DNA from 2 places in the Enterobacter sp. JS8-1 genome. Region 1 is predicted to be linked to the other one. Evidence: predicted binding sites of a transcription regulator. Region 1 holds the regulator's gene; the other holds the start of a gene.

Region 1 (3,520 bases):
ATTTTGCTAAAGCCAGCTACAAATTTGATGTCGTGGGCAGCCCGCTGAGCACCAGCTACCAGTTTTACGGCACGCGCGATAAAGCCAGCAATGGCACCGTTAACGATATCTATGACGGCACTGCATGGCTGCAGGCACTGACCTTCGGCTACAAAGTGGGCCAGGTCGATTTACGTCTGGAAGGAACATGGGTGAAGGCAGAAGGGCAGCAGGGCTATTTCCTGCAGCGTATGACGCCAACCTACGCGTCCTCTAACGGTCGTCTCGATATCTGGTGGGATAACCGCTCTGACTTCAACGCCGACGGCGAAAAAGCGGTGTTCTTCGGCGCAATGTATGACCTGAAAAACTGGAACCTGCCTGGCTGGGCGGTGGGTGCATCTTACGCTTACGCCTGGGGCGCAAAACCTGCGGATATGGCGACACCGGACGCGTACTACGATCCAAACTATCGTCTGAAAGAGTCTTCTTACAGCCTGGATGCAATCTACACCCTGCAGGATGGCCGTGCAAAAGGCACGATGTTCAAACTGCACTTCACGCAGTATGACAACCACTCCGATATCCCGAGTTACGCGGGCGGTTACGGCAACATCTTCCAGGATGAACGTGACGTGAAATTCATGGTCATTGCGCCATTCACTATCTTCTGATGAACACACCGGCGGGCAATGTCCCGCCGGTATGGAGACTGCACATGATGAAAAAAATCGTAATCGTCGCGTTGCTGGTATCAGGGCTGGTGGCGTGTGCTCAGACTGAGGCACCAAAAGAAGATTCCCGCCTGAAGGAGGCCTATAGCGCCTGTATCAATACGGCGGAAGGGTCGCCCGAGAAAATCGAAGCCTGTCAGAGCGTGCTGAACGTGCTGAAGAAAGAGAAAGCGCATGAGCAGTTTGCGACGCAGGAAAACGTCCGCGTGATGGATTACCAGGCCTGCATTCAGGCGCGTAAAACCGGTAACGATCAGGAAGTGGCGAAGCGTTGCGATAAGATCTGGAGCGATATTCGCAGTAACAATAAATAAGTTGCTTTATGCCCGGTGGCGCTGCGTCACCGGGCTTTTTTTTGCCCAAAAACAGGCAAAAAAAAAGCCAACCTTACGGCTGGCTCAGAGTATAAACACGATATTATTTTGCGTCGTGCGCGTGGTCGTCTTCACGGCAATCGCCTTCAGCACAGTGACCATACAGGTACAGGCTGTGGTTGGTCAGGCGAATACCGTGACGTGCGGCGATTTCACGCTGGCGTGATTCGATGGAATCATCGCTGAATTCAATAACCTTGCCACAATCGAGGCAGATCAGGTGATCGTGATGGTGCTGCTGGGTCAGCTCGAAAACGGATTTGCCGCCTTCGAAGTTATGACGGGTAACAATGCCCGCGTCATCGAACTGGTTCAGCACACGATACACGGTTGCCAGCCCAATCTCTTCACCCATGTCGATAAGACGTTTGTAGAGGTCTTCCGCACTGACATGGTGATTGTCTGGCCCCTGAAGCACTTCAAGGATTTTTAACCGAGGAAGCGTTACTTTCAGGCCAGCCTTCTTTAATGCGGTATTGTTGTCAGTCATGCGGAATCTGTCCTGTTGCTAAACGATTCACTTCTAATGAAGAAGTGACAGAAAATGCACTTGGGATAATGCGTCTCATTATAGAACTGCCATGGCTAAATGAAAACTGCAAGTCTCAAGCAAAGTATGCTTATAAAAACGTGGTATCACCAACAAACTTGTTCGATGGCATCCACTTTTTACCAGGGGGATATTGTACAGGTCTGAACGAAAAAGTTAAAAGTTTGTAGCAATTAATTTAATCGGTTTTACCTGGTAAGCGGGCGCAACCGGAGTTGCGCCACCGGGAAATCAGGCGTTAAGAATGTCGTCGAGGTTCAGTTCTTCGCGAACCTGCTTAACCCATTTCTCAACGCGTTCAGCGGTCAGTTCCGGCTGACGGTCTTCGTCAATGGCCAGGCCGACAAAGTGGTCGTCGTCTGCCAGGCCTTTAGAGGCTTCAAAGTGGTAACCCGCCGTTGGCCAGTGGCCCACAATAGCAGCACCGCGCGGTTCAATGATGTCGCGGATGGTGCCCAGTGCGTCACAGAAGTATTCTGCGTAGTCTTCCTGGTCGCCACAACCGAACAGCGCGACCAGCTTACCGTTGAAGTCAACTTCTTCCAGGGTTGGGAAGAAATCGTCCCAGTCACACTGCGCTTCGCCGTAGTACCAGGTCGGGATACCCAGCAGCAGGATGTCATAGCCTTCGAGATCTTCTTTGCTGCTCTTGGCGATGTCGTGCACATCGGCAACGTCTTTACCGAGCTGTTTTTGAATGTTTTTTGCGATATTTTCGGTATTGCCGGTATCACTGCCAAAGAAAATGCCGATGATTGCCATGAGTAAAATAACCTCTTGAAACTTAATGGTATGGTGGCGCAATTTGTCCACGGATAAGGGCAATAATAGCAGAACAGGCAACCCTGCGGAAACAGCTATCGCGCAGGACTGCACTCTGTGCTACATGAAAAGGGTCATAAAGGGGATTTTCAGACTTATGCCTTGCTGCGCAATGTCTCAAGTTGGGTGATTAACATCTCTTCAATCAGTTCGCTGCGGCTGATGTTACGCGCCTCGGCCAGCTCATTTAGTGCATCGACAGCATCGGCGTTCAGCTTCAGTTCGACACGCTTAAGCCCACGATTTTTATCGCGTTTAAGCTGGTTGCGTTTATTGATACGCAGCTGTTCATCGCGCGAGAGCGGATTCGTTTTCGGTCGTCCCGGTCGACGCTCATTCGCGAACAGATCTAGTGTCGTACGGTCCGTTTGTTCTTTGGCCATGATTCTGAGACTTCGGGGGAAATACGCCGCCCTGCTAATGCCCGGGCGATAAGCGCGCCATCATACATCACCGAAAACGGCACGCCAACGACTGGAAGCCCACAACCTTCCAGTCGCTCTCTTTTTAATCAATTTGCAGTATCAGAGAGATAGCGACGAATGGCGCGCAGCACGGCGTCCGGTTTTTCGGCGTGAACCCAGTGCCCGGCACCGGCGATCACATGGGCGCGAGCCTGCGGGAATTGGGCCAGCAGCGTGTCGCGGTAGGCATCGGTAACGTAAGGCGAGTTTCCGCCGCGAATAAAGAGGGTAGGGTGTGGCCACGCGGGGACGTTTTCCCAGCCCACGATGTTGTTGTATTGCTCCCAGAGCACCGGCACGTTAAAACGCCATTGCCCGTCGACAAACGACTTCAGCAGGAACTGCACGACGCCTTCTTCATCCAGATGCTCACGCATTACGGCGGCGGCCTGTTGGCGTGTTGCGACGCCCGCTTCTGTGACCGCATTAATAGCGGCGAAAATCTCATCGTGACGGCGGACGTTGTAATCCACAGGCGCGACGTCAATGACAACCAGCCCGTTGATACGCTCTGGCGCAAGCGCCGTCAGGGCCATCACCGCTTTGCCACCCATGGAATGCCCGATCAGCGTTACCTTCTGCAGGTTATGTGCATCC
Region 2 (3,520 bases), 1.5 Mb from region 1:
TAACGACCTGCTGGTGATGTCGCGCAATCAGCAGAAAAACGCGCTGGTGAGCGAAACGGTCAAAGCTAATCACCTGTGGCACGAGGTGCTGGACAACGCGGCGTTTGAAGCGGAACAGATGGGTAAATCCTTCACCGTCAACTTCCCGCCGGGCCCGTGGCCGCTGTACGGTAACCCCAACACGCTGGAAAGCGCGCTGGAGAATATCGTGCGTAACGCCCTGCGCTATTCGCACACGAAGATTGAGGTGGCGTTCTCGGTGGATAAAGATGGGATCACCATCATCGTGGACGATGACGGCCCTGGCGTCAGCCCGGAAGATCGCGAACAGATTTTCCGTCCGTTCTACCGTACCGACGAAGCGCGCGACCGCGAATCAGGCGGCACGGGGCTGGGACTGGCGATTGTTGAAACCGCCATGCAGCAGCACCGAGGCTGGGTGAAAGCCGACGACAGCCCGCTGGGCGGGTTGCGGTTAACGCTGTGGCTGCCGTTGTATAAGCGTTCGTAGCTGTGGTGCCGGGTGGCGGCTTCGCCTTACCCGGCCTACATTCTTCCGTGGGTTATTTACCCCACAATCGCCGAGAATTATCCTCGATCTTGCCGCTTACGCGCCGCTTCTGCATCGTTCTGGTCCAACTGGTCGATAACCCCGCCGCCGACAGCAGGCGATGATACTGCTCGTCGTCAAACGGCATATGCCAGGCAATAGCGCAGGCCTCATACACGGAGACATCGCTCAGCCGCGACGCCAGCTCCAGCGGTGCATCCGCAGAAACCTGCCCGGCCAGCACCACGCGGTAGAGCCAGCCGGTTTTACCCGCATTTTGCAGCTGCTCGGACATATCGCTGATGCCGAAATGGTAGTTGAGCTTGAAGCACGGCGAGCGCGGCTGCGTCACCTGAATCAGGGCGTCGCCCCAGCGGTAAATATCACCGATAAAGACGTTTTTCTCGGTCAGCCCTTCGGTCGAGAGGTTCTCGCCAAACGCGGGGGCGACAAACAGCTCCGCCTGTTCGGGGAATTCGGCTTTCCAGTGATGATAGTGCTCGCGCGGATAGTGGCACAGCGCGCGCTCGGGCCCGCCGTGGATTTTCTTTTCGGCCTGCTCGTCACCCGCCAACCCGAGGTCGGTTAGCGTCAGCTCGCCGTCGACCTGAATTTTAGCGATGGCGCTCGGGCGGCTGCCGTCATACTCCCTGACCTTGCCTGTAAACACATTCACCGGGTAATGCATTGCTGCCTCCATTACGCAGATACAAAAAAAGCGAGTCATAAGACTCGCTTCTCACAGGCGTCAATGCAACCTTATTTTTTAGCGGCGAAACGCGCTGCTGCTTCGTCCCAGTTCACCACGTCCCAGAAGGCTTTGATGTAGTCCGGGCGACGGTTCTGGAATTTCAGGTAGTAAGCGTGTTCCCACACGTCCAGGCCCACGATTGGGAAGCCGGATGCGCCAGAAATTGCTTCACCCATCAGCGGGGAGTCCTGGTTAGCGGTAGAAACAACCGCCAGCTTGTCGCCTTTCAGAACCAGCCACGCCCAGCCAGAGCCGAAACGGGTTGCAGCGGCTTTTTCGAATTCCGCTTTGAAGTTGTCTACGGAACCGAAGTCACGCTCGATAGCCGCTTTCAGGTCGCCCTGCAGGGTGGTACCGGTTTTCAGGCCTTTCCAGAACAGGCTGTGGTTAGCGTGACCGCCCGCATTGTTACGCAGAACGGTTTTCTTGTCCGCTGGCAGCTGGTCCAGCTTGGTGATCAGCTCTTCAGCAGACAGGTTCGCGAACTCTGGCAGGCTTTCCAGCGCGGCGTTCGCGTTGTTCACATAGGTCTGGTGGTGTTTAGTGTGATGGATTTCCATCGTCTGCTTGTCGAAATGCGGTTCCAGTGCGTCGTAGGCATACGGCAGGGATGGCAGTGTATAACTCATAATCCTCTCCATTATTGTCGGGCGGCACAGCTGTTAATGCCGCGTAAGCAGTTGGTTCATTATAGTTAATTAAATGATATTGAAAATGATTATCAATGCCGTAGTTTTTATAAGGTTATTCGTTTTTCGATTAATGGCGGAAATGTGAGTCTGCTCACGCGGTTAACGTGCTGATTGCCATCCAGAACAAAAGTGCGGCAACCTTCTGAAGGTTCCCAAACCGCCTAATTTTTACACTCATCAAGTCGGCGGGAAGCCACCGACTATAAAAACGATGAGGATGTAAAAATGAATCATGCGATTACGATGGGTATCTTCTGGCATTTGATAGGCGCGGCCAGTGCTGCCTGTTTCTATGCCCCGTTTAAAAAAGTGAAAGGCTGGTCATGGGAAACCATGTGGTCCGTTGGCGGTACCGTGTCATGGCTGATTTTGCCGTGGACCATTAGCGCCATGCTGCTCCCGGATTTCTGGGGCTACTTCTCCTCCTTCAGCGCCTCTACCCTGCTGCCGGTATTTCTGTTCGGCGCGATGTGGGGCATCGGCAACATCAACTACGGCCTCACCATGCGCTATCTCGGCATGTCGATGGGCATCGGCATCGCGATTGGCATTACGCTTATCGTCGGCACCCTGATGACGCCGATCCTCAACGGCAACTTTGACGTGCTAATCAACACGCAGGGCGGACGAATGACGCTGCTTGGCGTGCTGGTCGCGGTGATCGGCGTGGGTATCGTCACCCGCGCGGGCCAGTTGAAAGAGCGCAAGATGGGCATCAGGGCCGAAGACTTCAACCTGAAGAAAGGGCTGCTGCTGGCGGTGATGTGCGGCATCTTCTCGGCGGGCATGTCGTTCGCCATGAACGCCGCCAAACCGATGCACGAAGCGGCCGCGGCGCTGGGCGTTGACCCGCTGTACGCTGCCCTGCCAAGCTACGTGGTGATCATGGGCGGCGGCGCGCTGGTGAACCTCGGTTTCTGCTGTATTCGTCTGGCAAAAGTGAAGAACCTGTCGGTAAAAGCCGACTTCTCGCTGGCAAAACCGCTCATCATCACCAACGTGCTGCTCTCCGCTCTCGGCGGCCTGATGTGGTACCTGCAGTTCTTCTTCTACGCCTGGGGCCACGCCAGTATTCCGGCGCAGTACGACTACATGAGCTGGATGCTGCACATGAGCTTCTACGTGCTGTGCGGCGGGCTGGTTGGGCTGGTGCTGAAGGAGTGGAACAACGCCGGGCGTCGTCCGGTGGGCGTGCTGAGCCTGGGCTGCGTGGTGATTATCATTGCCGCCAACATCGTTGGCCTCGGCATGGCGAACTGACTACGCCGCCTTTCGACTGCGATGACGCCACTGAACCGGCGTCATCCCCACCTCGCGGTTAAACACCACCGAAAAGTAGTTGCTGTCCTCAAAGCCGCAGCGCATCGCCACTTCACTCACCATCAGCTCCGTATGCTGCAGCAGATACTGGGCGTGGCAGATGCGCAGCTGGCGCAGGTAGTGGTTTACCGTCATCCCCGTCTGGGTGCGGAACTGCTGGCGCAGCGCGCGCTCGCTGCACTGCTCCTGCTCGCAGAATTTCTCCAG

The links. Region 1 encodes Fur, which represses iron uptake genes when iron is present. Its sites were predicted from a motif close to ATAATAATGAGAACNACTATCAA; they were not measured.
Region 2: a site for Fur is predicted at 2,004-2,026, ahead of sodA (superoxide dismutase [Mn]). Genes of this name have one in related genera too.

What each region holds. Positions count from the first base shown of each region.
Region 1 covers NZ_CP185805.1:1,386,978-1,390,497, forward strand. The annotation lists gene chiP (chitoporin ChiP) at 1-653, shown strand, start outside; gene chiQ (ChiQ/YbfN family lipoprotein) at 701-1,027, shown strand; gene fur (ferric iron uptake transcriptional regulator) at 1,131-1,577, opposite strand; gene fldA (flavodoxin FldA) at 1,869-2,399, opposite strand; gene ybfE (LexA regulated protein) at 2,555-2,842, opposite strand; gene ybfF (esterase) at 2,971-3,520, opposite strand, start outside.
Region 2 covers NZ_CP185805.1:4,749,512-4,753,031, forward strand. The annotation lists gene cpxA (envelope stress sensor histidine kinase CpxA) at 1-511, shown strand, start outside; gene yiiM (6-hydroxyaminopurine reductase) at 564-1,238, opposite strand; gene sodA (superoxide dismutase [Mn]) at 1,310-1,930, opposite strand; gene rhaT (L-rhamnose/proton symporter RhaT) at 2,219-3,253, shown strand; gene rhaR (HTH-type transcriptional activator RhaR) at 3,254-3,520, opposite strand, start outside.